4 regions of the Streptomyces sp. NPDC043812 genome follow, and region 3 is predicted to be linked to each of the others. Evidence: riboswitches for the same ligand, from Rfam matches in the RefSeq annotation. Region 3 holds a riboswitch; each other region holds the start of a gene.
What was found. Region 3 has a riboswitch for cyclic di-AMP ahead of AC067Z_RS23975 (M23 family metallopeptidase). Riboswitches for the same ligand answer to the same signal wherever they lie in the genome.
Positions count from the first base shown of each region.

Region 1: linked by a shared signal. The riboswitch ahead of AC067Z_RS10825 (C40 family peptidase) and the one ahead of AC067Z_RS23975 (M23 family metallopeptidase) in region 3 are both predicted to bind cyclic di-AMP.
Region 2: linked by a shared signal. The riboswitch ahead of AC067Z_RS17480 (transglycosylase SLT domain-containing protein) and the one ahead of AC067Z_RS23975 (M23 family metallopeptidase) in region 3 are both predicted to bind cyclic di-AMP.
Region 4: linked by a shared signal. The riboswitch ahead of AC067Z_RS04605 (transglycosylase family protein) and the one ahead of AC067Z_RS23975 (M23 family metallopeptidase) in region 3 are both predicted to bind cyclic di-AMP.

Region 1 is NZ_JBWKCY010000006.1:13,131-20,502, forward strand. Features, by position in the region: gene AC067Z_RS10815 (M23 family metallopeptidase) at 223-1,758, shown strand; gene pcrA (DNA helicase PcrA) at 1,829-4,264, opposite strand; cyclic di-AMP (ydaO/yuaA leader) riboswitch at 4,528-4,689, shown strand; gene AC067Z_RS10825 (C40 family peptidase) at 4,692-5,846, shown strand; gene AC067Z_RS10830 (hypothetical protein) at 5,934-6,287, opposite strand; gene AC067Z_RS10835 (C40 family peptidase) at 6,620-7,372, shown strand, end outside.
Region 2 is NZ_JBWKCY010000010.1:241,496-248,867, reverse strand. Features, by position in the region: partial or broken gene AC067Z_RS17510 (ABC transporter substrate-binding protein) at 1-466, opposite strand, end outside; gene AC067Z_RS17505 (ABC transporter permease) at 463-1,137, opposite strand; gene AC067Z_RS17500 (ABC transporter permease) at 1,134-1,811, opposite strand; gene AC067Z_RS17495 (ATP-grasp domain-containing protein) at 2,147-3,037, opposite strand; gene AC067Z_RS17490 (hypothetical protein) at 3,095-3,214, opposite strand; gene AC067Z_RS17485 (Rossmann-fold NAD(P)-binding domain-containing protein) at 3,228-3,857, shown strand; gene AC067Z_RS17480 (transglycosylase SLT domain-containing protein) at 3,978-4,766, opposite strand; cyclic di-AMP (ydaO/yuaA leader) riboswitch at 4,771-4,921, opposite strand; gene AC067Z_RS17475 (helix-turn-helix domain-containing protein) at 5,312-6,025, opposite strand; gene AC067Z_RS17470 (CBS domain-containing protein) at 6,270-6,872, shown strand; gene AC067Z_RS17465 (glycoside hydrolase family 65 protein) at 6,924-7,372, opposite strand, start outside.
Region 3 is NZ_JBWKCY010000016.1:181,544-188,915, reverse strand. Features, by position in the region: gene AC067Z_RS23985 (PrsW family intramembrane metalloprotease) at 1-511, shown strand, start outside; gene AC067Z_RS23980 (aldo/keto reductase) at 525-1,469, opposite strand; gene AC067Z_RS23975 (M23 family metallopeptidase) at 1,638-2,684, opposite strand; cyclic di-AMP (ydaO/yuaA leader) riboswitch at 2,696-2,852, opposite strand; gene AC067Z_RS23970 (PP2C family protein-serine/threonine phosphatase) at 3,114-4,283, opposite strand; tRNA gene AC067Z_RS23965 (tRNA-Met) at 4,480-4,553, opposite strand; gene sigJ (RNA polymerase sigma factor SigJ) at 4,692-5,570, shown strand; gene AC067Z_RS23955 (hypothetical protein) at 5,879-6,256, opposite strand; tRNA gene AC067Z_RS23950 (tRNA-Lys) at 6,368-6,443, opposite strand; gene AC067Z_RS23945 (FG-GAP repeat domain-containing protein) at 6,623-7,372, opposite strand, start outside.
Region 4 is NZ_JBWKCY010000002.1:424,741-432,112, reverse strand. Features, by position in the region: gene AC067Z_RS04625 (Ppx/GppA phosphatase family protein) at 1-293, opposite strand, end outside; gene AC067Z_RS04620 (DUF501 domain-containing protein) at 290-826, opposite strand; gene AC067Z_RS04615 (FtsB family cell division protein) at 857-1,330, opposite strand; gene eno (phosphopyruvate hydratase) at 1,421-2,707, opposite strand; gene AC067Z_RS04605 (transglycosylase family protein) at 2,980-3,642, opposite strand; cyclic di-AMP (ydaO/yuaA leader) riboswitch at 3,646-3,820, opposite strand; gene AC067Z_RS04600 (transglycosylase family protein) at 4,091-5,035, opposite strand; gene AC067Z_RS04595 (cytochrome P450 family protein) at 5,177-6,421, opposite strand; gene AC067Z_RS04590 (nucleoside triphosphate pyrophosphohydrolase) at 6,418-7,372, opposite strand, start outside.

The DNA of each region.
Region 1 (7,372 bases), on a different contig from region 3:
CCGGGTTCCGACATCGAGTCGAACGCTTCTCGAACGTAGGGCCAAAGCTGTGCCCACAGTCCGCCGAAAGACGGCTGAATGCCCGTTTCCTGATTGCGGAGATGCCGCCGAAGATTGTCGGCATCGCATACCGCCGGGTACAGTCGCGCCACTGCTTCCCCCGGGGGCCCCTGTCTTGTGGCCTCTGATGCAGATCCTGCTGCCGAGGCGAGAGAGAAGTTGGTGAACGACCAGCACGCCCATGCCGGGTACGCCGGCTACACCACCGGCAGCTTCGATTCCGACCCGCTCTTCGGCGCTCTTCCGGGCAGTTACGAAGCGGGGCACAGCGGCCAGTACGACGCGACCCAGTGGGCCGCCGGGACGCACGAGACCGCCGGTTACGACGCCTACGCGTCGGCGCAGCAGGTCCAACAGCCGCAGTACGACCAGCAGTACGCGCAGTACGACACCACCGGGCAGTGGGACGCGAGCGCGTGGAACCAGGCCGGGCAGACGGGCCAGTACGAGACCGCCGCTGCGACGTTCGCCTACGACACGACGGGACAGTGGAACGCCACGTCCTTCGACTCGGGCGCCTACGACGCCACCGCCTGGAACGCGGGCACGGCAACGTCCCCGGCAGGGCTCGTACCGCAACAGTTCACGCCGGAGCACGAGTTCGTGCCGGCCGCCGAGTACGACAACGGCTACGCCGACTACCAGGCCTCCGAGATTCCGTACGCGGAGCACGAGGACATCCCGTACGGCGAGCCCGCTTACCAGGACGGCGAGTATCCCGCCGCCGAGTACCAGGACGTCGCGCCCGCGAGCGACACCGAGTACCAGGGCGAAGAGGACCGCACGGACGCCACTGCGGAACCGGCGTACGAGGACGACTACGTCTACGGGAACGACGCCGAGAGCGACGCCGGCACGGATGCCGAGTCGGAGCACAGCGCCCTGACGCAGACCATGGCCGCCATGCCCGTAGCGCCTGTCACCCCGCGCCCCGTCCGCCGTTCCGGCAGCGGCGGCCGCGGTCGGCGCCGTACGCCCGCCAAGCGCTCCGCACTCCTCACCGTCGCCGTACCCTCCGCCTGCGTCATGGGCGTTGCCGGTATCGCCGCCGCTTCGGTCGGTGGTCTCGCCGACAGCGAGGCGAAGGACGACACGTCCAACCTGGCGGCCGCGGATCCGGCCTCGGTCAAGCAGGTCGCCGCCAACAGCAAGATGGACACACAGCTCGCCGCACTCAGCGAGGACGCCCGCGACTTCGGTGACCGCGCCTCCCGCACCCAGGAGCGCATCGATCTCAAGGAGCGCCAGGAGGCGGAGCGCAAGAAGCGCGAGGCGGAAGCGGCACGGCGGGAGGCGCTGCGCCCCAAGTTCGTGCTTCCCGTGAAGCAGGACGGTCTCAGCGCGTACTACGGGCAGTCGGGCGTCAACTGGATGTCGCTGCACACCGGTATCGACTTCCCCGTCCAGTACGGCACTCCGGTCATGGCCGCGACGGACGGCACCGTCCGGACCCAGTGGAACGGCGCCTACGGCAACATGGCCATCGTGACCGCGGCCGACGGCACCGAGACGTGGTACTGCCACCTCAGCAGCACCAAGATCCGCAGTGGCTCCGTCAAGGCCGGCGACGTCATCGCCTACTCGGGCAATTCAGGCAACTCCACCGGACCGCATCTGCACTTCGAGGTGCGTCCCGGCGGCGGCGCGGCGATCGACCCGCTGCCGTGGCTCCGCGGGCACGGCATCGACCCGACCTGAGCAGACTCTGACACGAACCGCCCGGCCCTCTCACGAGGGCCGGGCGGTTTCTGTCATGTAGGCCGGTCCGTCAGAGCTTTTCGACCGGTGCATACCGGAGCAGCAGGCGCTTCGGCTTCTCGTCGCCGAAGTCGATCGTCGCCTGCGCGTCCGAGCCGGATCCCGTCACCGCCACCACGGAGCCGAGACCGAACTGGTCGTGTGTGACGCGGTCGCCGACGGACAGCGCGATCACGGGCTTGTCGTTCGTCCGCCGCGTGGCGAACCCGGACGCGCCCCCTCGCGCACGCGACGACGAGAGCGACGAGGTGATGCCCGACGTCGGCCCGGCGGGCGCGGACATCGGTCCCTTGCGCTTCCAGTCGAGGTGCGCGCCCGGGATCTCCTCCAGGAAACGCGACGGCGGGTTGTACGAGGGCTGGCCCCAGGCGCTCCGCATCGACGACCGGGTCAGATACAGGCGCTCGCGGGCGCGGGTGATGCCCACGTAGGCGAGGCGCCGCTCCTCCTCGAGCTCCTTGGTCTGTCCCAGGGCGCGCATGTGCGGGAAGACGCCGTCCTCCATACCGGTCAGGAAGACGACGGGGAATTCGAGGCCCTTCGCGGTGTGCAGGGTCATCAGCGTGATGACGCCGGTGCCCTCCTGATCCTCGTCGGGGATCTGGTCGGAGTCGGCGACGAGCGCGACCTTCTCCAGGAACTCGGCGAGCGTGCCCGCGCCTTCCTCCTCCGCGCGGTCCTGCTCGAACTCGAGTGCCACGGCGGCGAGTTCCTGGAGGTTCTCGATGCGCGTCTCGTCCTGCGGGTCGGTGGACGCCTGGAGTTCGGCAAGATAGCCGGTCCGCTCCAGGACGGCCTCCAGCACGACCGCGGGCCCCGCGCCCGAGTCGACGATCGTGCGCAGTTCCTCCATCAGCACGTTGAACCGCTTCACCGCGTTCGCCGAGCGGGCCGCCATTCCGTACGCCTCGTCGACGCGGCGCAGCGCCTGCGGGAAGGTGATCTTCTCGCGGAGCGCGAGGGCGTCGATCATCGCCTCGGCGCGTTCACCGATACCGCGCTTGGGGACGTTGAGGATGCGGCGCAGCGGGACGTTGTCCTCGGGGTTGGCCAGGACGCGCAGATACGCGAGGACGTCCCTGACCTCCTTGCGCTCGTAGAAGCGCACTCCGCCGACGACCTTGTAGGGCAGGCCGACGCGGATGAAGATCTCTTCGAAGACACGGGACTGGGCGTTCGTCCGGTAGAAGACGGCGACGTCGCCGGCCTTCGCGTCGCCCGCGTCGGTGAGCCGGTCGATCTCGTCGGCGACGAACTGGGCCTCGTCGTGCTCGGTGTCCGCGACATAGCCGGTGATCTGGGCGCCCGCACCGGCGTTGGTCCAGAGGTTCTTGGGGCGGCGGGACTCGTTGCGCTCGATGACCGCGTTGGCGGCGGAGAGGATCGTCTGCGTGGAGCGGTAGTTCTGCTCGAGCAGGATCGTCGTCGCGTCCGGGTAGTCCTCCTCGAACTGGAGGATGTTGCGGATCGTCGCGCCGCGGAAGGCGTAGATCGACTGGTCGGCGTCGCCGACCACGCACAGCTCGGCGGGCTCCAGGTCCTCGTAGCCCGTGCCCACCAGCTCGCGTACGAGTGTGTACTGGGCGTGGTTGGTGTCCTGGTACTCGTCGACGAGGACGTGGCGGAAGCGGCGCCGGTAGTGCTCGGCGACGTCGGGGAACGCCTGGAGGAGATGGACGGTCGTCATGATGATGTCGTCGAAGTCCAGGGCGTTGGCCTCGCGCAGCCGTCCCTGGTACATCCGGTACGCCTCGGCGAGCGTCTTCTCGAAGCCGTCCACCGCCTGGTCGGCGAAGGTCTCCTCGTCGATCAGCTCGTTCTTCAGGTTCGAGATCTTGGCGCTGAAGGACTTCGGCGGGAACTTCTTCGGGTCGAGGTCCAGGTCGCGGCAGACCAGGGACATCAGCCGCTTCGAGTCGGCGGCGTCGTAGATCGAGAACGACGAGGTGAAGCCGAGCTTCTTCGACTCGCGGCGCAGGATGCGCACGCACGCGCTGTGGAACGTCATGACCCACATCGCGTTGGCCCGCGGGCCGACCAGCTGCTCGACGCGCTCCTTCATCTCACCGGCGGCCTTGTTGGTGAAGGTGATCGCCAGTATCTGGCCGGGGTGCACATGGCGGGTGCCCAGCAGATGCGCGATCCGGTGGGTGAGCACACGGGTCTTGCCGGAACCGGCTCCGGCGACGATGAGCAGAGGGGTGCCCGTGTGCACGACCGCGGCACGCTGCTCCACGTTCAGCCCCTCGAGCAGGGCCGCAGGGTCGACGGCGGGGCGCGGGTGACCGTCGCGGTAGTACCCGTCGCGGGCCGGGGGCACGTCGTAGGCGCCCTGGAAGAGGTCGTCCGGGATCGGCTCCGGGGCGTGCTCCTCGGGCGGGGGCGGGTGCTCCTCCGCTCGGGGCTGGAGATCCGCCAGGAAGCTGTCGTCAAAGAGGCTGCTCATCGCTTATCGAGTCTAGGCGGCCGGACCGACAACCCGGTGCCGTATGCCGATCCGGCCCCGGACATCCGTCCGCACGCGGAGGCGGACGCGTTCCGTGACCGGGCGGATCCGGTGCGCCACACGTACGGCCGGAAGTCCTGCTCACCGAAAAAGGTCACGAAAATGTATCGGACATATCGAACATCAACCTTCACAGCAGATGCACGAGTTGGCTAGCGTGCTCGACCAGACGGCCCGTACCGCCATGGCGAACCCCGCCATCCGCGCCGTCTCCGCCGAATCCGGGCTTTCCGTAAGGAAGTTCAGAACCGGGGACCCACATGCACTATTGGGGTGAATCGGACCGCGCTCCACTCGGTCCGTAGGGCATCTTCCGTTCCGCCCGAACCCGTCAGCTAACCCGGTAGGCGGTTCACGGAAGAAGGAGATGCCGGCCTTGGCGTCGCATCGCAGGATCCGCAGCCGTAGCGTAAAACCCTCCCCTGCCGTCGGGTTCACGACGGCCGCCCTCGCCGGTGTCACTCTGCTGTCGACGCAGAGCGCCACCGCGGCGCCGACCGACCCGAAGCCCTCCGTCGAGGACGTGCAGAAGAAGGTCGACGACCTGTACCGGCAGGCCGGCACCGCGACCCAGGAGTACAACCAGGCGAAAGAGGCCACCGAGGAGAAGCGCCGCGAGGTCGACACGCTGCTCGACGACGCCGCCAAGCGCACCGAGAAGCTCAACGAGTCGCGCCGTGCCCTGGGGAACTACGCCGCCGCGCAGTACCGCACCGGTGCCGTCACCCCGACCGCCGCCCTGCTCTTCGCGGACAGCCCTCAGGCGTACTTCGAGCAGACGCAGCTGATGGACCGGATGACGGACCAGCAGCAGAGCGCGATCACCGAGTACGAGACCGAGCGCGCCGCGGCCGCGAAGCAGCGTGCCACGGCGACGAAGCGGCTGGAGTCGCTGACCGACTCCCAGAAGGCCCTGCGCATCAGCAAGCAGAGCGTCCAGACGAAGCTGGCAGAGGCCCGGACCCTGCTCTCGAAGCTGACGGCCGAGGAGAAGGCCCGTCTCGCCGCGATCGAGCGGGAGAAGGAGGAGGAGGCCCGCCGCAAGGCCGAAGCGAAGGCCGAGGCGGAGGCGCGTGCGAAGGCGGAGGCCGAACGGCAGCGCCAGGAGCGCGAGCAGACACCTCCGGAGACGGGCACGGGCAGCGGTACCGGCACGGACGACGGCAGCTACGCGGCGAAGGCCGACAAGGTCCTGGCCTTCGCCCGCTCCCAGATCGGCAAGCCGTACGTCTGGGGCGCGACCGGCCCGAGCTCGTACGACTGCTCCGGACTGACCCAGGGGGCCTGGAAGGCGGCCGGCGTGGACCTGCCGCGCACCACCTGGGACCAGGTGAAGGTCGGCCAGCGCGTCGCGACGGCCGATCTGCTCCCGGGCGACCTGGTCTTCTTCTACGACGACATCAGCCACGTCGGCATCTACATCGGCGACGGCAAGATGATCCACGCACCGAAGCCGGGCGCGAACGTCCGCGAGGAGTCGATCTACTACATGCCGATCTACGGCAGCGTCCGCCCGGTCTGACCGGCATCGGACACACGGATGCCCGGGCGGTCCACCCGCCCGGGCATCCGTGTGTACGCGGTCAGGCCGCGGCGTCCGCGGGGCTGGTCACGTCCACAGCGTCGCGATGAAGATGTTGGCCACGGTCAGCCCGCCGACCGCGCCGAACAGGGCCTTGTCGACCTGTTCCTCGTCACGCTTGACGTAGACCAGCCCGAGGATCACCACCAGCACCGCCAGCTTGATGCCGATCTTGACGTTGTTCACCGTCTGGTCGTCGGCCTGGTTGAGGCCCACCAGCGCCACGCCGGTGACCAGCATCGTCAGGGCCCCGTGCAGCATCGCCGGGGTGAAGCGTGCCGTGCCCGCGCCCATCGCCTTCATCTGGGTGAGGAAGCCGCCCAGCAGGGAGGCGATGCCGATGATGTGCAGGGCGACGAAGACTTTGATGAGTACGTCCATGGGCCGAGCCTAATCCTCGCCATACCACCCCTCCGGGGCCGGGTGGGCCGCATCCGACGCATCGGTCAGTGCGCGTCGGCAACCCGCTCCCGCGGCACCGGACCGGTGCGAAGAAAACGAGCAGCGACGACCGGCTTCGGACAGTTCCGCTCCTTACGTCTCATGGGCGTGGCGGCCAGGTTTAGCGTCCTGCACCAGGTGGCCGGCTCCCCACCCGCCGTTGTGCAGCCGGAGGGCACCCGGCCGCCACCGCCGAGAGATCCGGCGGCGCGCCGCTCCCCCTGTGCGGTGCGCCGCCGGACCGCAGGTACGAGGAAGGACGTGGCGCCCCCGTGGCAGCGCACCGGAAACCGAAGCAGCATCCGCTCACCGGGCCGGCCGCCCGCACCGCGGCCACCCTGGCACTCGCGGGTGCTGCGACCACGACCGCCCTCGACGGCTCCGCCCACGCGGAACCCCGCCTCACCCCCGCCCAGATCAAGGCCCGGGTCGACAAGCTGTACCAGGAGGCCGAGGAGGCGACCGAGCGGTACAACGGCGCCAAGGAGCAATCCGGCAAGGCCCGTGCGTCGCTCGACGCACTGCGCGACGAGGCGGCCCGCAGGACCGAGCGGCTCAACGTCTCCCGCAACGCCCTCGGTTCGCTCGCGACCGCCCAGTACCGCTCCGGGACCATCGACCCCGGGCTGCAGCTCGCGCTGACCTCCGACCCCGAGGAGTATCTCGAGCGCGCCTCACTCGCCGAACGGGCCGGGGAGCGGCAGGCCGCCGCGATCGCCGGTGTGCACCGTCAGCTCGTGGACATCGGCAGGCTCAGGGCGCGGGCCGGCGAACGCATCGCCGAGCTGGAGGAACGGCGGCGCGAGCTGTCCCGGCACAAGACGACCGTGCAGGACAAACTCGCCGCCGCCGAACGGCTGCTGGCCCGGCTGACCGCCGAGCAGCGCACCCAGTACGCCGCCGGCGAGCCGGCCGAAGACACCGGCACCGACCGCGCCGACCGGTCCGCCACCCCCCGCGGCTCGCTGCAAGCGCCGAACAGCCGGGCGGCGCAGGCCGTGGCGTACGCCTACGGCGCGCTCGGC
Region 2 (7,372 bases), on a different contig from region 3:
TGACAGCGAAGGCGTTCTGGTCGACGGCCCTGCCGGCGTCGAGGATGGTGAGTCCTCGCGGCGTCGCGAGTGCCCGCAGGGCGGACATGGTTGCGGCGAGGTCGGGCGATCCGACGGTTGCCGCTTTCGGCCCGTTCACCTTCGCGTTCAGCCAGTCGGCGAACGTCGCCGCGTACTCGGGTACGACATCGATCTGGCCGCTCTCCAGCGCCGGTTCGTACAGCTCGCGGTTGGTGACGGAGAGGATCTCGGTGCCGTATCCGGCGTCGGTGAGCAGCAGCGCGTACATCCGGGCCAGCAGATCGCTCTCGGTGAAGCCCGCCGACCCGATCGTCAGGTGCTTGCTGTCGCCGGGCGGCGCGGTGACCTCGCCCTGGGTCTCCAGAGACGGTCCGGTGGCGCAGCCGGCGGTGAGCAGGGCCGCGGCCGCGGCAGCCAGTGGGGCGCGTGTCCTGGGCGTTCTCATGCACCGCTCCCCCGGGCCCAGGCCGGTGCCAGCCGCTGGACCAGTTCGAACAGTCCCTCGACGATGAGCGCGAACACCGCGACGAGTACCGCTCCCGCGACCACCTGCGGGGTGGATGCGAGGTTGAAGCCCGCGGTGATGATCCGTCCGAGGCCGCCACCGCCCGCGAGCGCGGCGATCGTCGCCGTGGCGACGAGCTGCACGGCGGCGATCCGCAGCCCGGTGAGGATCAGCGGCAGCGCGAGCGGCACTTCGACACGGAACAGCAGTTGGGGACCGGTCATGCCCATGCCTCGCGCGGCCCGCACGGTGTCCTGGTCCACGCCGCGCATGCCGACGTAGGCGTTGGTGAGCAGGGGCGGCACGGCGAACAGCACCAGGGCGATGATCGTCGGCCATGATCCGTACGAGCCGATCGGGCTGAGCAGCAGCAGGACGAGCACGGCGAAGGTGGGGACGGCGCGGCCCACGTTCGAGATGTTGACGGCGAGGGCGCCGCCCTTGCCGAGATGTCCGAGGACGAGGGCGACGGGAAGGGCGATGAGGCAGCTGAGGACGAGACAGACGGCGGTGAGGAAGAGGTGCTCGCCGAGCCGCTGCCAGATGCCGCCGTCGCCGGACCAGTTGGCGGCGGTGGTGAGCCAGTCCCACGCGGACGAAAGGGTGTTCATGAGGTCCGCCTCGTCCACGGCGTGAGCACGCGCTGCACGAGCAGCAGCGCCAGGTCCGCGGCGACGGCGATGACCACGCACAGGACGGAGGCGGTGAGCACCTGAGCCTTGAAGTAGGTGTTCATACCTGCGTAGATGAGATTGCCGAGGCCGCCGTAGCCGACGATCGCACCGATAGTGACGAGGGAGACGGCGGAGACGGTGGCGATGCGCAGCCCGGCCATCGCGGCGGGCAGGGCGAGCGGGAGTTCCACGGCGCACAGCATCCTCAGGGGCCCGTATCCCATGCCGCGTGCGGCCTGACGGGTGTCCTCCGGGACGGCGCGCAGACCGGCGAGGATGTTGCGTACGAGCAGGGTGAGCGAGTACAGGACGAGCCCGGCCACCACGATGGTGGCGGACAGGCCGTAGACGGGCAGCAGCAGGGAGAACATCGCCAGCGACGGGATCGTGTAGAGAATCGTCGTGACGGCCAGCACGGGCGCGGCGGCCCACCCCCAGCGGCGGGCGGCCACGGCGAGGGGGACTGCGAGCACGAGCCCGATGAAGACCGCCAGGAACGTCAGCTGCAGATGCTGGAGCACCGCGGCGGTGATGATCTCGCTGCGGGTGGTGAGGTAGTCGCCGCAGATCCAGTCGTTTCGCGCGAGGCAGTCGTCGGGAGGCGCGGTCATCTGTCCATTGCAGCCCGCGAGGACGGTGTGTGCGCGCTGGGCTCGCCTGTCCGGGCGGACGCGGGCGGGCCGGGGCGGGGTGCGACGCAGCCGGCCGCCCCCGGCCGTCCCGTTCGGTCCAGGGCCTCCGCTGCCTTGGTCATCGGGCCGCCCGCGTCAGCCGTGTTGAGGACGTCTTCGGGTTCGAGCAGGACGATCGCGGCCGCCTCCTCGGCGACCGGACAGAGCTCGTTGCCCGGGGCACGACGCACAGCTCGCGGTCCGAGAACACGTCACCGGTCCTGAGCCGGATGGTGATGACGAGGGCCTGACCGGGGGCGCCCCGAGGACACGCCCTAGGACAGACCCGGAACCGGCGCCGCCAGGAAGCGGTGCAGCGATGCCTTCATGGCCGCGACGAATCCTTCGCGGGTCGCGTCGTCGACGAGGTCCAGGGACAGATACGGGTTGAGGTCCTCCAGCTCGACGAGCAGCAGTGCGCCGTCCGCGGTGCGGCAGGCGTCGACGCGCTGGATGCCGTGGTCGATGGTGTTCCAGTCGACGAAGAGGCGGGCGAAGGCGAGGTCGTCCGCAGTGGGCTCGTACGGCTCCAGGGCCCATCGCCGGTCGGGGTCAGGGGCGTAGAAGGCGTACTGGAAGGCGTCGTCGACGAAGTAGAACGAGACCTCGTAGCGGAAGTCGATGCGCGGCTGGACGAGCACGTCACCGTGGACCAGTCCGGGCAGGGCGTCCGGGCCGGCGAACTGCAGCCCGATGGAGTCCGCGCCCACCTTGGGCTTGACCACGTACTGCTCGGCCGGAGGCAGCAGACCGAGGTCGTCGAGCCGGTCGACCGTGGGGATGACTGGCAGCCCTGCCGCGGTCAGGTCCAGCAGGTACTGCTTGCCTGCCATGTCGCCGCGGGCGGACAGCGGGTTGTAGACGCGGACGCCGTCGCGGGCGGCACGGTCGCGGAAGTCGTCGTAGGCGTCCTGGTAGTGGAGTACGGGTCCGCTGTTGCGGACCACGACGGCGTCGAAGCCGGACATCAGGGTGGCCGCGTCCCCGGGGTGGCACAGGGCGAGGTCGAAGTCCTCGCGCAGCCGGGCGGACAGGAAGATGTCCTCGTCGCAGTACCGGCGGCCCCTGGCCGGGTAGGCGAGATCGGTGACGAGCAGCAAGCGGGGCCTGGCGGACACGGGCGTCTCCTGAGATCGGTTGACCGTAAAACTATCCAAGGGCCTCATTCGGCCACGGGGCGCCCCCTGGCGCGGCCGGCCGGTGCCTGCGGCCACGCGTGCGCGTCAGCGGCCTGCCCGTGCGAGCGGCCCGGACAACAGGACCTCGAGGGTCTCCCGCAGGGTCGCGGTGAAGTCGAGGCGCAACGCGGCGAGCGCGGGGTCGGCGGCGTAGGCGGCCTGCATCGCGGCCGAGGGGATGGGCGTAGGTCCAGATGGCACCGAAGACCAGTTCGCCCTGACACTGCGCCTGCTGCCCGCCCTGCTCGCCGCCCCCGCGCCGCGCGTGGCGACCATGAGCAGCGGTACGGCCAACTTCGGCCGGATCCGGTTCGACGATCTCCAGTGGGAGCGCCGCTACCGCCCGAACCTGGCGTACGCGCAGTCCAAGCTGGCCGATCTGATCATGGCCGGCAGGCTCGCGGAGACAGCCGCCGACAGGGGCTGGAACCTGGTCAGCACCGCCGCCCACCCGGGCTACACGATCACCAATCTGCAGACAGCGGGAGCGAGCCTGGGCCGGGTCAGGCCGCCCCGGCTGCACGCGGTGCGCAAGGCGCTGGACTTCCTGCCCAAGCAGGGTGTCGAGCAGGGCTCCGAACCCCTGCTGTTCGCGGCAGCCGATCCGGCAGCAGTGTCCGGCGGGTACTACGGACCCGGTCACCGCCTCGGGCTCGTGCGGCCCACCACCACCGCGCGCATCACCCGCCGGGCGCTGGACCCCGCGGTCAACGCCCGGCTGTGGTCGGAGGCCGAACGCCTCACGGGGTTCACGCTGCCCGCTGCCGCTGAGGACCGGGCCGCGGGAACCGCCGTCGCGGAGCAGTGACTCCCGCGTCGGAGCCCGCCCGGGAACGGCCGAGGGGCGCGGGTGCTGACGAGATGTCAGGACCCGCGCCCCTCGGCCGTGAATTCATGTGCAATCGGAACCGCGAAGACAACGGGACGGTCAGTAGGGACCGTTCACATTGTCGATCGAACCGTACCTGTCGGCGGCATAGTTGCACGCGGCGGTGATGTTCGCGACCGGGTCGTAGCTGTCCATGGAAGTACCGGGCACATGGTAGGCGCGGAAGGTCGGGTCGATCACCTGAAGAAGACCCTTGGACGGCGTTCCGGCAACGGCGTTGGAATCCCAGTTGTTGATCGCCAGCGGATTGCCCGAGGACTCACGCATGATGTTGCGGTGAATTCCCTCGTAGGATCCGGGAATTCCGTGCTTGCCCATCACGTCGAGCGACTCGCGGATCCAGCCGTCCAGGTTGTCGGCGTACGCGGTGGGCTTCGCCTTGGGGGCGGCCTTGGTGGGCGCGGCGCTCGTGCGCTCGGAGCGGTCCGCGCGGTCGGCGGTGGCACGCTTCGCGGAGTCCGCCGCCGTCTTGGCCTTGGCGCCGATGGTCAGCTCGAGGCCGGGACGGATCAGCGCCGGGTCGGCACCGATGTTCCGGCGGTTGTCGTTGTACAGCTCCTTCCAGCCACCACTGAGGGAGTGCTGGTGGGCGATCCGCGACAGGGAGTCGCCGGCCACGACGGAGTAGGTGCTCGGCGCCTTCTTCGCGGGAGCAGGGGCCGACACGGCGACCTTCTCGACGGTGGCCGGCTGGGCGGGCTGGGCCGCGCCGGCGGTGGTCGCGCCGATCAGTGGCAGGGCGAGGGCCGCACCACCCGTGCCTGCGACGGCGAATCCGCGAGTGAGGCGGTGGGACTTGGGACGGCGGTGCTTACCCTTTGCAGGCATGACGAATTCCTCTCCGTCGCCTGCGAGGTGAGCTGTCGGGTTCGGACTGGAGATGTCCGGTCGCCGGATTGCAGCGACTTCACCCCTAGCCGTTCCGCTGTGCGGACCGGCGGCTTACCTGGGTCCCCCGCTCCTGCCCTACGCGAGTTTGTGTGGTCGGGTACCGGACGGCGGCAGGATTCGGCGTTCCATCCGGAATGCGGTGACCGTAAGCGAGAGCGCCCGGAGGAAACAAGCCCTGAATTCACAAACGCAATGGATAGGCAGAGAAAGGGACAAATGATCTCATCATCCATTGATCACGGAGGGCCCAACTCTCGCTCCGCGCAAGGAAAGTGGAGCACTTGGTTCCGCTCAGGGTTCCCACGGTCGTGACCGAAGTCACGACCGCTGGAACAAAGAATGACGAGACATGCAAGATGCCGCTAAACGGACATGAGGGCAATCAGAAATGAACCAGTCATGCGGCGAATTCCGAAACATTCGCTAATGAAGCTGAATGCCCGATTCATCCCCCGAGGGGTCGGGCCCTGACTGTCAGGCCCTCACCGGTGGAGATGCGGGCGTCCCGGCGCCGCGCGCACCAGGATGCGGCGGCCCGTGACCCTCTCCGGCGCGACCGCGATCCACAGCTCCCGCTCTCCCCCGGCCCATGGCGCGCTGTACGCCTGCCGCTCCAGCTCCCGTACGGCGGCCTCGTCGGTGACGGTCCGGGCGGTGCCCACGACCAGCACACTCCATCCCTGGCTGAACGCCTCGTCGATATGGTCGACTTCGAAGGCGATCTCGCCGTCGGCGGCCCTGGCGGGCAGCACGTCGGGCGTGGTCAGGAAGGCCACCTCCCCTTCGGCGACAAGGTAGTTGACCGGGAGAATGGCCGGCCCCTCCTGGGTGGTGACCGCGACGCGGCCCACCCCGTGCGTCCCCAGCAGCGACCAGCACTCGTCGGAACCGAGCTCCACCAGCTCGGGGTGGTAGGCGGCCCTGCCCACCCCCGGCGGCAGATCGGCCTCTCCGCCGGTCAGCGCGGTGACCGTCGTCTCCAGGGCATCGGCCAGACGCAGCAGGAAGCCCATCCCGGGCGTCGCCGACTTGTCCTCCAGATACTCGATGTACCCCGGTGCCGAGCCCGCCCGCAGGGCGACGTCCTCCCGGGACAGCCCGAGCTGCCGCCGACGGGCAGCGACCCGGCGACCGATCTCCTCCTTCGGCCCTCCCCTGCCCGGAACACCGGCTGCGGTCGTGGGCTGCTCGGGCATGGTGGGCACCTTCCCCAATCCGTGTTCCAGCCGCGACGCGGGCCTCGCGCCCACGGTAGCCACGGGACGCAGGCGCCGCACGGCGGCGGGGCGGGGCCACCGGCGGGGTCCGGCGGCGGCGGGCGGACCGGCGGGGCGGTCCGGGCATACGGCGCGGGTGGCCGACACTGGACATGATCGGAGAATCGGGGAACAGGACGAAGGCGCGTGGAGGTGCCGCGATGAAGCTCAGGACCGGCGGGCGATGAGGCACCGTTCCGTGGCCGACCTGATGACGCCGCAGGCCGTCGTCGCACAGCGCGGCACCGCGTTCAAGGAGATCGCGCGACTGCTCGATGAGTACGGCATCACGGCCGTCCCGGTGATCGACGAGGACGGCCGGCCGGTCGGCGTGGTGTCCGAGGCGGACCTGCTGCGCAGATACACCAGCGGCAGTGGCTCCGACACCGCCGAGGGGCTCATGTCCAGCCCCGCCGTGGTGGCACGTCCCGAGTGGAATGCCGTGGAGGCTGCCCGGGTGATGGAGGAACGCCGCATCAAACGGCTGCCGGTGGTGGACGCCTCCGGCCGGCTCATCGGGGTGGTGAGCCGCAGCGATCTGCTCCAGCTGTTCCTCCGCCGCGACCGCGCCATCCAGGAGGAGATCGTCGAGGAGGTGCTCGCGCGGACGCTCGGGGTGTCCCCCGCGGCGGTGGCGGTCGAGGTCGACGACGGCAGAGTGACGCTCAGCGGGATGCTGGAGCACAGAAGTCAGGTGCGCATCGTGGTGCGTATGTGCCAGAGCATCGACGGCGTGGTGGACGTCGTCGACCGGCTCGCCTTCGAGCACGACGACACGAAGGCGTGAGCGGCGGGGCACGACGACACGGAGCCCTCAGGGGCGGGGCACGCCGACCGTTCAGTCCTCCGGCAGGGTGAGCAGGCACGACGTGCCCGGCTCCACGGACACCGTGTGGTGGGAGAGCCGCACCTCGACGGGGGGCCCGTCGGAGGCCGGTACGCCGATCCTCAGCTCCCCGGGCCGCATCCGTACCCGCACACCCCAGTGCCCGTGGTAGCGGACGGAGAAGCCGTACTCGGACAGCTGGGGCGAGGGGACGGGGTCGAACCACAACGCCCCGTTACGGGTCTCCAGCCCGGTCAGGCCGCGCTGGAAGAGGTCGAGGGTGCCCGCCATCGCGCCCAGGTGCACGCCCTCCTCGGTGGTGCCGCCCTGCAGATCGGCAATGTCGCCCTCCAGCGCCTCGCGGCAGTACGACCAGGCATCCTCGCGGCGCACCCTGGCCAGCACCCAGCCGTGGACCAGACCGCTGAGAGTCGATCCGTGGCTGGTGCGTCTCAGGTAGT
Region 3 (7,372 bases):
GGGCGTCCACGCCCTGTGGAACGGTTCGACCTCGCTGTTCGGCCCGTGGGGCTTCTACGCGGTGTACGCGGCGTTCATGTTGCCTGCCTTCGGGCTGCTGACCTGGCTGACGATCTGGACCCGGCAGCGGGAGCTGCGCACGATATCCACCGAGCTGCCCGCGTACGCGGCGGCGGGATGGCTGTCCGCCGTCGAGCCACGCGCGCTGTCCTCGATGCGGGCCCGCACGATGGCGCGTGACTTCGCCCGGCGCACGTACGGACCGGCAGCGGGCCATGCGGTGTCCGAGTACGAGACGTTCGCGACGTCGCTCGCGTTTCTGCGCCACCGGGCCCACCGCGGCGCGGCGGGCCCGGACTTCGCGGAGCGCGAGCGCGAGTTGCTGCACCACCTGTGGCGGCGCCGGGACGTGGCCGGCCCGGCCCTCGCGTACGCGGCACAGGCGACGGGCGGGGCGGGCATGCCGCCACCGCACCGGGACTACGGCGCCTACAACCCGTACCGCACCTGATCGGCCGCTCGGCTCACTCCGACGCTGCGGTCAACGCGGCCAGTTCCGACGGGGACAGTTCGAGCTCGGCGACGGCGACCAGCGCCGGCAGCTGCTCGACCGTACGGGCGGAGGCGATCGGCGCGGCGACGGTCGGCTGCGCCGCCAGCCAGGCGAGCGCCACGGTCGCGAGCTCGGCGTCGCGCGAGCGGGCGACCTCGTCCAGCACGGAGAGGACCTTCAGACCGCGCTCGGTCCCCAGGTGCTTGCCCGCACCCTGCGCACGCGCGCTGTCCACCGCGGCCCCCGGCCGGTACTTGCCGGTGAGGAAGCCGGACGCGAGCGCGTAGTAGGGGACGGCGGCCAGGCCGGCGCGCGCGGCCGTGCTCTGCAGCTCCCCCTCGTACGTGTCGCGGGAGACCAGGTTGTAGTGCGGCTGCAGGGCCACGTAGCGGGCGAGCCCCTCGCTGTCGGAGAAGTCGAGCGACGCCTGGAGGCGCTCGGCACTCAGATTGGAGGCGGCGATCGCGCGGACCTTGCCGTCCTTCACGAGCTGGTCGAGGGCGGTGATGATCTCCTCGACGGGCACGGACGGGTCGTCGAAGTGGGTGTAGTAGAGGTCGATGTGATCGGTGCCGAGCCGCCTCAGCGACTCCTCGGCCGCGGCCTTGATCGTGGGACCGGACAAACCCTTGTACTGCGGGTGGGCGCCGACCTTCGTCGCGACGACGATCTCGGAGCGGTTGCCGCGCGAGGCGAGCCAGTTGCCGATGACCGTCTCGGACTCGCCGCCCTGGTTGCCGGGCACCCATGCGGAGTAGGAGTCGGCCGTGTCGACGAAGTTGCCGCCGGCGGCTGCGTACGCGTCGAGCACGGCGAACGACTGCGCCTCGTCGGCGGTCCATCCGAAGACGTTGCCACCGAGGGCGAGGGGGAACACGGCGAGGTCGGACGAGCCGAGAGCGCGAAGGGAGGTCATGCGTGGGTCAACGACGAGGCCGCGCACGGCTATTCCGCCGGCCCGGCGTCGGGGCTGTGCACCGGGCCTACGGCGACATGAGGGTGCGCGGTACGGCATCGCCGTACCGCGCAGCCTTCCTGGCAGACCGCCCTCGTCCCGGGAGAGCGATCGGGCGATCGTCGAGGATCAGACGGTGAGGCCCTTGTCCCGCAGCCACGCCATCGGGTCGAGACCCGAGCCGCCGGGGGTGTGCACCTCCATGTGCAGGTGCGGCCCGGTGACGTTGCCGGTCGCACCGACGCGGCCGATGGTGTCGCCGGTGCCGACCTTCTGGCCTGCGCTGGCCGTCATCGACGACAGGTGGGCGTACCAGACCTCGCTGCCGTCCTCGAGTTCGAGGACGATGCGGTAGCCGTACGAACCGGACCAGCCGGCGGACTTGATGGTGCCGCCGTGCACGGCCTTGACCGGGGTGCCCGTCGGGGCGGCGAAGTCCAGGCCGGTGTGCTGGCCGGAGGACCACATGGAACCGGACTCGCCGTACGTCGAGGTGATCGTGTACGAGGACGTGGGCAGGGAGTAGCTCGCGGCAAGCTTGGCGAGCCGCTCCGCCTCCGCCTTGGCGCGCGCTGCCTCCTCGGCCTTGCGCTTCTTCTCGGCAGCCTTCGCCTCGGCGGCGCTCTGCTGCTTCGCCGCGGCGGCGGCGGCCTGCTCGGCAGCCAGCTTCTCGGCGGCGGCCTTCGCCTCGGCGTCCGCCTCGGCCCGCTGCTGCTCGGCCTGCTGGAGGATCCGGGCGCGCAGCGCCTCTCCGGCGCCCGCCTGCTCGCCGTCCGTGGCCGCGGCGCCGTCGGCGACGGTGGTCATCGCGGTGAGCGGCGCGGTGTTGGCGTCGGAGTCGGCGCCCGCGTCGTCGGAGATGAGCGAGCCCACGCCGGGAAGGGACGCGGCGTCGGGGAGGTTGTCCGCGATCGAGTCCGGAAGGGAGATGGAGACCGCCGGCTTGTCCTGCGCGGTGGCTATGCCACCGGCGCCGACCGCGGCGATGACACCGACTCCGAGGACGGTGGAGCTACGGGCGAGTCCGCCACGCTGTTTTGCGACGCGGTGCCGGCCGCGCACCGGACGGATGGATTCCTCGGTGGGATTCCATTCCTCCCACGTCCGCTCCGCAGGATCGTCACCGAAATGACCGGGTGCGAACGGGGCCTCGGGGGCAGGCATGTTGGACGCCACGAAGGCGTACTCCTTTCCTTCCTTCTCGCCTACCGGGTTAGCTGACGGGTTCGGAGCAGGAAGGTCTCCTACGAGCGTCTTCGACCGCGAACAGAGCGGCAAAAGGTGCCCGATTCACCCCAATTGATGGTTCCCCGGTTCCCTTGCGGGATTCGGCGCGTGCGCACGGTGCCGTCTCTTGCGACGACTGGGACGACCGCGCTGCGTTATCGAACGTTAATAGACGCCGGGGCCGGATTCCAAGCTGTTCCGACTGATCGTTAACGACTGTGGCCAGAACTTACCAGGACAGAAGCGTGCGGAATCGGGCGACTTGATCAAACCTCTTCACGGCGATTGCTTCTGACTGTTCGTCAAATGTTATGCGTAGTGGCACCTTGCGACTACGCACCGTGGCGGAACGCCGTCACCCACCCCGCAGGCCCCGACCTATCCGCGCTCCGGGTCCGTCTCCGCCTTCACGACCCGCACCGTGCGCCGCCTGTCCGGCTGCCCCTCGGCGGGCCGGCCGACCGCCAGCAGTGCCATGTCGTCCGTCGTCCCACCACCCGTGTAGCGGCGCACATCGTCGACGAGCGCGTCCAGCAACGCCTCAGGCCCGGGAAAGAGCCGGCCCCGCAACCGTTCGCCCGGGCTGTAGAACGCACCGCCCGCGTCACGCGCCTCGGACAGCCCGTCCGTGTAGAACAGCAGCGTCGATCCGGCGGGCAGCCGGTAGTCCTGAGCCCGGTCCGGCCAGGCCGCCAAGTCGCCCATGCCCAGCGGCAGGGCAGCCGCGGGCGGCTCCAGCATCAGCAGACCGCCGTCGGCGTGCAGCATCAGTGGCTCGGGGTGCCCGCGGTTCACCAGGCGCACCGTGCCGTCCCCGCCTCCGTCGCCCGGCGGGATCTCACCCAGCACGGCGGTGGTGAAGCGCTCCATCGTGTCCGGTTCCTCCTCCCGCAGCGCCTGGTCACGCTTCAGCGCATGCTCCAGACGCTGCGCCACACCCTCGAGCGAGTCCTCCTGCTCGGCCGCCTCCCGGAACGTCCCGATCAGCACGGCGACGGCCGCCACCGCCTCCATCCCCTTGCCGCGTACGTCGCCCACGATCAGCCGCACTCCGAACGGGGTGTCCTGCACGGCGAAGAGATCGCCGCCGATGAACGCGTCCTCCTGCGCCGCCTCGTACCGCGCGGCGATATGCAGTCCGGCGATCCGGTCCGCGGGGGTCGGCAGCACGGCCCGCTGCGCCGCCTCCGCGATGACCCTCGCCGAGGCGAGCCGCTCACTGCCGCGTTGCACCACCCCGTTGATCAGCAGCGCGAGGACGGCGACCGTGAAGACGGTGCTCGTCTCGGTGACCGCGGTGATCTGCCCGATGGTGCCGTTGTACGTGTGCATGCCGCTGACGGCCAGCATGGCCGCGATACCCATCAGCAGCGTCACCGTCCACGACACGATCGGCGCCGCGACCAGCGGGGCGGCCGCGAACAGCGGCACCGCGGTGAAGCGGGACGGGGTCAGCAGATCGAAGACCACACCGCCGACGATCATCGCCGCGGGCAGCACACGGACGAACCACGGCAACCTGTAGCTGCTGCCCTGCTCTCGCCCCACAGGTGATCTCCCGCCGCTCCGCCCGCGGCCACGCACGCTGCCGCGCTTCTCCCATGCTGCGCGCCGTGGCGCCCGGAGGCGACTTGCCACGCCCGCGCGGGCGAAACCCCAGGCCAGGGCTGGCGAGCGAACACGATCGCACATACGACGAAGGCCCGGTGATCGAGAAGATCGATCACCGGGCCTTCGCCTTCAGTAGCGGGGACAGGATTTGAACCTGCGACCTCTGGGTTATGAGCCCAGCGAGCTACCGAGCTGCTCCACCCCGCGTCGGTGAACACAACCTTACGCCATCGGAAGCAAGATCAAATCCACTTTTCGGCCCCGGTCCTCCCGAGCCGGTCACATCGGCGCTCCGCCACGCGTCATAACAGTGAAAACACGAGCAACGAGGGGTGTGGACGGACCATGAACGAACACGAATTCCTGGCGGAGCGTTTCGAGGAGCACCGCGGCCACCTGCGCGCGGTCGCCTACCGGATGCTCGGCTCGCTGAGCGATGCCGACGACGCCGTCCAGGAAGCGTGGCTGCGTCTGAGCCGCTCCGACACCGAACGCGTCGAGAACCTGGGCGGCTGGCTGACCACCGTCGTCGGCCGGGTCTGCCTCGACATGCTCCGCACCCGCGTCTCCCGGCGCGAGGAACCGATGGAGACCCGCATACCCGAGCCGATCGTCAGCGGCGCGGACAGCCTCGACCCGGAACACGAGGTGCTGCTCGCCGACTCGGTCGGCCTCGCACTGCTCGTCGTGCTGGAGACGCTGGCGCCCGCGGAACGGCTCGCGTTCGTGCTGCACGACATGTTCGCCGTGCCGTTCGAAGAGATCGCCCCCGTCGTGGGCCGCACCCCCGCGGCCGCCCGTCAGCTCGCCAGTCGCGCCCGCCGGAGGGTGCAGGGTTCCGCACCCGTCCCGGACGCCGACCTCGGACGGCAGCGCGAGGTGGTCGACGCGTTCCTGACGGCGGCACGCGGCGGGGACTTCGAGGCCCTCGTCGCCCTCCTCGACCCGGACGTCGTGTCCCGCTCGGACGGCGGCACTCTGCTCCCGGGTTCGCTGGTTCGCGGCGCGCAGGCCGTGGCGGGCAAGGCGATCACATTCGCCCGCTTCGCGGAGGCGGCCCTGCCTGCGCTGGTCAACGGAGCGGCCGGGATGGTCTCGACGGCAGGCGGCGTACCGATGTCGGTGATGGCGTTCACGGTCACCGACGGCCGGATCGTCGAGATCAACATCCTCACGGACCCCGAACGCCTCGCCGCGCTGGACCTCACGGTCCTTCAGCCGTGAGAACTCGGCCTGCGCCCGACAGGGCGCAGGCCGAGCGGGAGGCATTTCTGAGGGGGACGGTCTCAGCAGCCGACGGACCAGGTGTGGGAGCGGCAGTCGGCGGCGGGCTCTGCCCGGGGCGGGGCGGACGGAGGCCCTGGCGGGTGAGACAGGCGTCGGTGAGGCCACGGGTGGCAGCCTTGATCACCTCGTCCGGTCGGGACGGGGCACCGGGGCCGGCGCCGTGCAGCCGGTCAGGAGAAGGCCCGTCAGGAGCATCGGGGTGGTCAGCAGCCCAACAGCCCGCGTACGAAGGGACATCTGGCGAATCAGCCCGGCTCACAACCCATGGTCGTGTCACTCACGCCGTCGAACTTCGTCGGCCAGGCGGTCCAGTTGTTGTCGTGGTCGTCCGGCCGGATCTCCCGGTAGAGGCAACTGCCGCCGGATCGGTGGCTGATGGCGTAGACGCTGACCGCGGCGTGGGAGTCGAAGGAGTAGGCGTGCCGCTTCATCCGGGGATCGGCCTCGCGGTAGCCGGGCGGGGTGTAGGCCCAGGCACCTCCTGAACCCATCTGGTTGGACTCGGGCCAGAAGTACACCTGCCCCGGCGGTACGGCCTGAGCGGCGGGGGCGGTCAGGGCGGCCGGCGCGGTCAGGGCAGCGGCGAGAACGGTGACGACGGTGGCTCTGCGTCGGGAGCTCATGATCAACTCAACGGCGCACCGGCCGCCTGGTCACGGCAGGTCGGCTCGGAGCGCGATGCAGCCCGCGAACAGGATCAGCCCCACGCCAGAAGCTTCTGACGTGGGGCTGAGTGGTAGGCCGTGTGGGACTCGAACCCACAACCAACGGATTAAAAGTCCGCTGCTCTGCCAATTGAGCTAACGGCCCTCGGCACAACACCCCAGAGCATAACCAAAGAGATCCCCCGAGCCGATCGGGTATCCCACGCGCGCCCGCACCGGATGTGGCGGAACAAGGGGGTCCGGGCCCGTGGGACGGGACCGGACCTCACGACCGCACCACACCGAAGTGTCGTACGGGCCCTGTCCTGCGCGCTGCGCGGCGGCTCAGTACAGGCCCTTGAAGGCCGTCCAGCCGCCCCTCCCGATCTGCACGGGTCCGGCGATCGTGCCGTTGCCGTTGCCGCTGTGCCGGTAGAGGTTCCCGGCCGTGTCACGCGCCACGATGTCCGGCTTGGCGTCACCTGTGATGTCGCCCATGCCGACGACGGACGTGTACTTCGTGCCCCAGCTGCCGATCAGCCTCACCCGGGGGGTGACGCCGCCGGCCGCCGTGCCGTAGTAGCGCCACAGTGCGCCCGCTTTGTCGTGGCCGAGCAGGTCACCGCGGCCGTCGCCGTTGAGATCACCGGCGCCGACGATCTTCGTGTACGTCTTCCAGTTCGTACCGATCTTCACCCGGCCCTTGAGGCGGTGGTCCGCCGTCCCGGCGTAGAAGTACATGTCACCTGTGACCGTCTGACGGGCGATCAGGTCTGTGAAGCCGTCGCCGTTCACATCGCCGGGCGACGTGAGCACGTCGTACTGCCCCCAGCCCGAGCCGATCACCGTGCACGGCGCCGAGTGCGTCAGGGGGTTCCCGCAGCCGGGCCGGTACACACGCAGTTCGTTGCCGAGCCGCATCAGCACGTCGTTGCAGCGGTCGCCGTCGACGTCCCCGAACGGCACCGGATACGCGCCGACCGCGAACGTGTCGCCCGCCTGACGGGCCGAGACCCCACCCGTGCCAGTGCCCTTGTACTGCAACACCAGACCAGCAGAGTCCTTCACCAGCATCTCGCCGAAACCGTCGTTCCC
Region 4 (7,372 bases), on a different contig from region 3:
ACGCCCCGGACGAACTCGTCGCGGTTCTCGGCGTCGCGGGATGCCGAGGTGGCGACGAAGCGGACGGTCTCCGCGCCCAGCTCCTTGATCACGGCGGCGTACTCGCGGCAGGCCGCGAACGTGCGCTCCAGCGCCTCGGGGGCGAGGCGACCGGTGCGGTCGACACCCTGGCCGAGCCGCACGATGATCATGCGTCGGTCGAGGTCGGTCAGCCGGCCCGACTCCGGGTCGACATCGGCGACGAGCAGCCGGATGGAGTTGGTGCCGCAGTCGATGGCGGCGACGCGGGTCACGCCTCTTCCCCCTCGGTGAGGCAGCCGGTCACGCACGGGCCCTTGCGCCACCACTCGGGCAGCATGGCGATCGCCTCGTCGCCGAGCGGGTTCACCCCGGGGCCGGCCGCGAGCGAGTGGCCGACCAGGACGTGCAGGCACTTGACCCGGTCGGGCATGCCGCCCGCGCTGGGGAAGCCCTGGAGAACCTCGATCGCGTCACGGCGGGCGATGTAGTCCTCGTGCGCGGCGCGGTAGGCGGCGGCGAGCTCCGGGTCGGTGGCCAGGCGCTCGGTCATCTCCTTCATGACGCCGTTCGCCTCCAGCGTGCCGATCGCGGACGCGGCACGCGGGCAGCTCAGGTAGTACAGCGTCGGGAACGGCGTACCGTCCGGCAACCGCGGTGCCGTCTCGACGACATCGGGCTGTCCGCACGGGCAGCGGTGCGCGATCGCGCGCAGCCCGCGCGGGGGCCGGCCGAGCTGCTCCTTGAACGCGGCGATGTCCGCGTCGGTCGGCTCGGTGTGCTCGGTGGTGGGAGGAGGGGTTTCCATGCCTGCCTAGTTCAGTGCTGTGCGATGGGTCTACTTGCGGTCGGCGTTGTCCACGCCGTTCCACACGTTCGAGTACCAGGGCCGGTCGGCGGCGCCGTCGTCCTCGCGGCGTTCCTGCACGGCCTCGGGGTCGATCACCGTGTAACCGGTCTCGCCCGGGACCACGTAGTGCAGATGCTCACGGGCCAGCCGGCGGATGTACATGTCGTCCTGGAGCCGCGCCTTCTCGTCCCGGAGCTGCTCGACCTGCGCCCGGGCCTCGCGCGTGAGGCGTTCCTGCTCGGCGATGTCCGCGCGCTGGGAGACGTACTGCCGCATCGGGTAGGCGAGGGCGACGACCAGGGAGCAGACGACCAGTGCCAGGAAGGCCGCCCGGCCGGTGAGCCGGGAGCGGCGGGCCTGGCGGCGGTTCTGGGAGCGGTAGACCCGGGCAGCGGTCTGCTCACCGAGCAGCCGCAGCCGGGTCGCGGTGGAGAACCGGTCCGCGTCCGGCCTGCGCGCCATGGTCTCGCCTCCCCTTCACACGCCTACGTCCCCGGACACGGTACGGGACCGAGGCCGGGGACGTAGGGACGACAGGGCGTCAGCCCGTGATCAGCCCTTGAAGCGCGGGAAGGCGGAGCGGCCCGCGTACACCGCCGCGTCGTCGAGGATCTCCTCGATGCGCAGCAGCTGGTTGTACTTGGCGACGCGCTCGGAGCGGGCCGGGGCACCGGTCTTGATCTGGCCGCAGTTGGTGGCGACGGCCAGGTCGGCGATGGTGACGTCCTCGGTCTCACCGGAGCGGTGGGACATCATGCACTTGAAGCCGTTGCGCTGGGCCAGCTCGACGGCGTCCAGGGTCTCGGTCAGCGAACCGATCTGGTTGACCTTGACGAGCAGGGCGTTGGCGGCGCCGTCCTCGATGCCGCGGGCCAGACGCTCGGGGTTGGTGACGAACAGGTCGTCGCCGACGAGCTGCACCTTGGTGCCGAGCTTCTCGGTGATGGTCTGCCAGCCGGCCCAGTCGTCCTCGAACAGCGGGTCCTCGATGGAGACCAGCGGGTAGGCGTCGACGAGCTCCGCGTAGTACTCGGTCATCTCGGCGGCCGAGCGGGACTTGCCCTCGAACTCGTACGAGCCGTCCTTGTAGAACTCGGACGCGGCGACGTCGAGCGCCAGCGCGATGTCCTTGCCGGGGGCGTAGCCGGCCTCCTTGATGGCCTCGAGGATGAGGTCCAGGGCGGCGCGGTTGGAGTCGAGGTTCGGCGCGAAGCCGCCCTCGTCGCCGAGACCGGTGGACAGGCCCTTCTGCTTCAGCACCTTCTTGAGGGTGTGGTAGACCTCGGCGCCCCAGCGCAGGGCCTCGGAGAAGGACTCCGCGCCGATCGGCGCGATCATGAACTCCTGGATGTCCACGTTGGAGTCGGCGTGCGAGCCGCCGTTCAGGATGTTCATCATCGGAACGGGCAGCAGGTGCGCGTTCGGGCCGCCGAGGTAGCGGAAGAGCGGCAGGTCGGAGGCCTCGGAGGCGGCGTGCGCGACGGCGAGGGAGACGCCGAGGATGGCGTTGGCGCCGAGCGAGGACTTGTCGGGCGTGGCGTCCAGGTCGAACATCGCCTGGTCGATCAGGCGCTGCTCGGTGGCGTCGTAGCCGACGAGCTCCGGGCCGATCTGCTCGATGACGGCGAGGACGGCCTTCTCCACGCCCTTGCCGAGGTAGCGGTTCTGGTCACCGTCGCGGAGCTCGAGGGCCTCGAACGCACCGGTGGAGGCGCCGGACGGAACTGCAGCACGACCCGTGCTGCCGTCGTCGAGGCCAACCTCGACCTCGACCGTGGGGTTGCCTCGGGAGTCCAGGATTTCCCGGGCTACGACGACGTCGATGGACGGCACGAGCATCTCCTTCTGGGATGTGACGCGAGAAAAGTGCAGAGGTCTGCTTGGCCTTGCGCCAAGAGCCTAACCGCCTCGGGGGCAAAGGCCGGCCGATGCCCGCCCCGTGGGACGAAAAAGGGCGTGAACACTGAGCGCGGGGGACAAAACACCCGGAAGCTACTCGTAGGTAACGCCTTGAACGCCGAAACCCCGGCCCGGCGCGCACGGGGGAACGCGGGCCGGACCGGGGTGCTCGGGGGTCCTGTCCGCGCTGCGGAGCGCGGACAGGAGGCGGGTCAGCGCAGGTGGAGCTGCTGGCCCGGGTGGATCACATCGGCGTCCTCGACGATGTTCTTGTTCAGCTCGAACAGCTTCTCCCAGCCGCCCTTGACCTTCTCGGCCGTGGCGATGCTGCTCAGGGTGTCGCCGGCCTTGACCTTGTACTCGCCGTCGCCCTTCTTGAAGGACTTGGCCTTGGCGGCGGGCTTGGCGGCCTTCTTGGCCGGGGCCTCGGCGCGCTCGGAGCGCGTGGTCGGGGCCTCGGCGCGCTTCGGCTGCGCAGGCTGGGCCGGAGCGGCGTCGTTGGCGGCGTTGGACAGGCCGACGCCGCAGCTCGGCCAGGCACCCTTGCCCTGGCCGGCGAGGACCTTCTCGGCGACGGCTATCTGCTGGGACTTGGAGGCCTGGTCGGCGGACGCGGCGTACGCGGTGCCGCCGTACGCGGCCCAGGTGGAGGCGGAGAACTGCAGGCCGCCGTAGTAGCCGTTGCCGGTGTTGATGGACCAGTTGCCGCCGGACTCGCACTGCGCGACCGAGTCCCACTCGGAGGTGGTGGCGGCGGAGGCGGAGGTGGCGGCGAGCATGGGGGCGGCGATGGCGGCACCGGTGACGCCGGCGAGCGTGGCGATACGGACGGCCCTTGACGCGCGGCGGTGCTTGGCCTTGCTGGAACGCAGCATGGAGCTTCTCCTCACCGACGCCTACGAGGTGAGCTGTCGGGTTCGGGCCATGTGAGTTGCCCGGCCACGCGTCTGGCGCATGGCTTCACCCCGAGCCGTTCCTCGGTCGCTCACCTTCAACGACCGGGACCGGCGCTTACCTTGGGTCCCCCGCTCCTGCCTTCGGCGCACTGAGCGACGAGTGTTCCCCCCGACCGACGGCAGGATTCGGCGTGACGGTCGACGGTGCCCGCGGTGGCGAGCGGTTCCGACCGTAAACACACGGCTCCCCGATGTTCAAAGCTGAACATCGGGGAGAAATCGCCCAATCCGCCCCGGCAATCAGGGGCGTTTACGCAGGTCGTGACCGTCTTGGCCGAATTTGCTGGCTGAAACCTGTTAGTTGCCGCAAAGAGACCCTTGTCTCACTGGAACAGAACGGACAAACGACCGCGAACCACCGCGTGAACTACGGCTGATTCAGGCCGAGATCGAGACTCTGACCGGGGACGATGAGGTCGGGGTCGTCCCCGACGGTCTCCTGGTTCGCCTCGTAGAGGGCGGTCCAGCCTCCCGGCAGCTCGCGCTCGTCCGCGATGCCCCACAGGTTGTCGCCGGGCTGGACGGTGTAGCTGCCGTCCCCGGCCTCCGCCGCCCCGTCGCGTACCGATGCGTCACCCCGTGAGGCATGACGACCGCTTTCGCGACCCTCGTCCGAATTGCCCGCTTCGCTCTCGTCCTTGGCGGCCTCGCCACGATGCTTGCCGCTGCCGTCCGCGGGAGCGGTTTCCTCGCTGTTGTCCGGAGTGCCCGATTCAGCCGGTTCATCAGATGTGTCCGGGGATGCCGACGCGTCGGCGTCCCTCGGCTGCGAGCCGTCGTCCCCGGAGGAGTCGGCCGACCCGGAGGGCCGCGACGTGTCGGACCCGGACGCGGAGTCCTCCGCGCCCTCCCCGGCGGACGGTGCGGCGCTCGCGCCGGACTCGGGCAGCAGCAGGTCGCCCGGCTCCATGCCGGGGTCCACGCCGGTGTCGGCGCCGTCGTCCGTCAGGCCCGCGATCGTCGCGCAGCCGGGCCACGCCTCCGGCCCCTGCGCCTCGAGCACCTTCTCCGCGACGGCGATCTGCTGCGAACGGCTCGCGAGATCGGCGCTCACCGCGTACGAGGTGCCGCCGAATTCCTCCCAGGTCTCCTGCGCGAACTGCAGTCCGCCGTAGTAGCCGTTACCGAAGTCGGCGCTCCATGCGCCACCGGTCTCGCACTCGGCGACACGGTCCCAGGCGGCGGAGTCCGCGGCGGAAGCGGAACCCGCGCCGAGGAGCGGGATCGCGATGGCCGAGCCGGTCACCCCTGCCGCGACGACGATGGCCGGAGCCTGACGGGGTCGGCGGTGCCGTCCGTTCCCGGAGCGCATGAGAATGCCTTTCGCGTGACTACTGAGGACTGAGCGGCCTGCTGACGCCTGCCGAGTCGACGGTGAACGTAGCCGCATTCGAACGTGAGTCACAAGTCGATGCAGCGGAGATCACGTGAAAGTCACGAACTTGATCCACCGTCAGATTTTGGCGGGTGTGAACTCAACGGGCAGAGTGCGCAATCCGCGCATGATGAGACCCCCACGCCACCGCAAATCGGCTGGATCGCCCGCAAGCCGCAAGTCGGGCATTCTCCTGAGCAGGGTCGCGAGCGCGGTCTGTCCTTCGAGCCGGGCGAGCGGCGCGCCGAGGCAGTAGTGGATGCCGTGGCCGTAGCCCAGATGCTGGTTGTCGCGCCGGGCGAGGTCGAGAGTGTCCGGTTCGCCGAAGCGCTCCGGGTCGCGGTCCGCGGCGGCGAGCACGACGAGTACGGGATCTCCCGCGGCGATCCGCTGCCCGCCGACCGTCAGCTCCTCGGTCGCGAACCGCCAGGTCGCGAGCTCGACGGGCCCGTCGTAGCGCAGCAGTTCCTCGACCCCGGTCTCCAGCAGCGCGCTCTCGCCGGCGGCGAGCGAAGCCTGCAGCCGCTCGCGCTGTGCGGGGTTGCGCAGCAGCGCGTAGACGCCGTTGCCGATGAGGTTCACGGTCGTCTCGAAGCCGGCGAAGAGAAGGATGAACGCCATCGCGGCGGCCTCGTTCTCGGTGAGGTGCTCGCCGTGGTCGGACGCCTTGATGAGCCCGGAGATGAGGTCGTCCCCCGGCTCCTCGCGCTTGCGATGGATCAGTTCGGCGAGATATCCCCGCATCTTCTTCACGGACCGGGCGACCCCGCCGCGCGGCCCGCCGCCGTGACGGATCATCATCCCCGCCCAGTCGCGGAAGTCGTCCTGGTCCTCGCGCGGGACGCCGAGCATGTCGCAGATCGCGTAGATGGGGAGCGGGAACGCGAACTCGTGGATGAGGTCCGCCTCCCCCTTCTCCACGAAGCCGTCGATGAGCCGGTCCGTCAGCTCCTGCACCCGCGGAGCGAACTCGGCGACGCGGCGCGGGGTGAACGCCTTGGACACGAGCCGCCGCAGCCGGGTGTGGTCCGGCGGGTCGATGTTGAGCAGATGCGTCATCAGCTCGGCCTTGCGCTCACCGGGGATGCCCGTCTTGCCCTTGGCGTGCGCGGGCTCGTCGTGATGCGCGGGATTCTTGGACAGCCGCTGGTCGGCGAGCGCCTCCCGCGCGTCCGCGTACCGGGTCACCAGCCATGCATCGACCCCGCTCGGGAGCGTGGTCCGGTGCACGGGCGAGTGCTCGCGCAGCCAGGCGTAGGCGGGATAGGGGTCGGTGGCGAACTCCCAGGTGAAGAGTTCGGGCGCGGTGTTCGGGTCGTTCACCCCTCGACGGTATCCGGGGCGCCCGGTCCCTCCGTCGCGCGGATCGCGTCACGGTACGCACGGGCCGCCGCCCGCAGCGCGGCCTCCGGGTCGACGCCGCCCGCCTCCGCCCGTACGGCGAGGGCCAGGAGCTCGTAACCGATGTCCTCCCCGGCGGGCAGGTCCACCCGCAGGCCTGCCGTGCGCACACGGGACGCCAGCTTGGCCGCGAGCGCGAGACCGGGCTGGCCGAGCGGGACGCCGTCGGTCACCGAGTCGCGCTGCTTCTCGATCGCCTTGGTGCGCAGCCAGTGCGCCTTGACGTCCTCCGGTGTCTCGGCGGTCTCGTCGCCGAAGACGTGCGGATGGCGGTGGATCAGCTTCTCGACGATCGTGGCCGCCACGTCGTCGACGGAGAACGGCCCGTCGGCGTCCTCCTCCGCGATACGCGCATGGAACACGACCTGGAGGAGCACGTCGCCGAGCTCCTCGCGCAGCTCGTCACGGTCGCCGTCCTCGATGGCCTCGACGAGTTCGTACGCCTCCTCGATGCCGTACTTGGCAAGCCCCTTGTGCGTCTGCTGCGAGGACCAGGGGCATTCGCGGCGGATGCGGTCCATGACCTCGACGAGGTCGAGCAGCCGCGCCCCGGGCAGGTCGTACGAGCCGGGGAGCAGCTCCAGGTCCGGCATCCGCAGGCGACCCGAGCCGCCGAGGCGGGCCAGGCCGTCGGTCAGGGGCTGCTCGCCGCTGCCGGAGGTGAGGACGACCACGGTCCGGCCTCCCGCGCAGGCGTCGACGACCTCCTCGGCGGTCGGCGCGGAGTGCTCCACGTCGATCCCCGCCTCGCGCAGATACGGCAGCTGGGGGTGCGCCGCGTCGGCGCACAGCACCCGGTCCGCGGCGTGCAGGGTCTGCCACGCCGGCCAGGACAGGAGTCCGGGCGCCACGCGGTGGCTGGCGGTGAGCAGG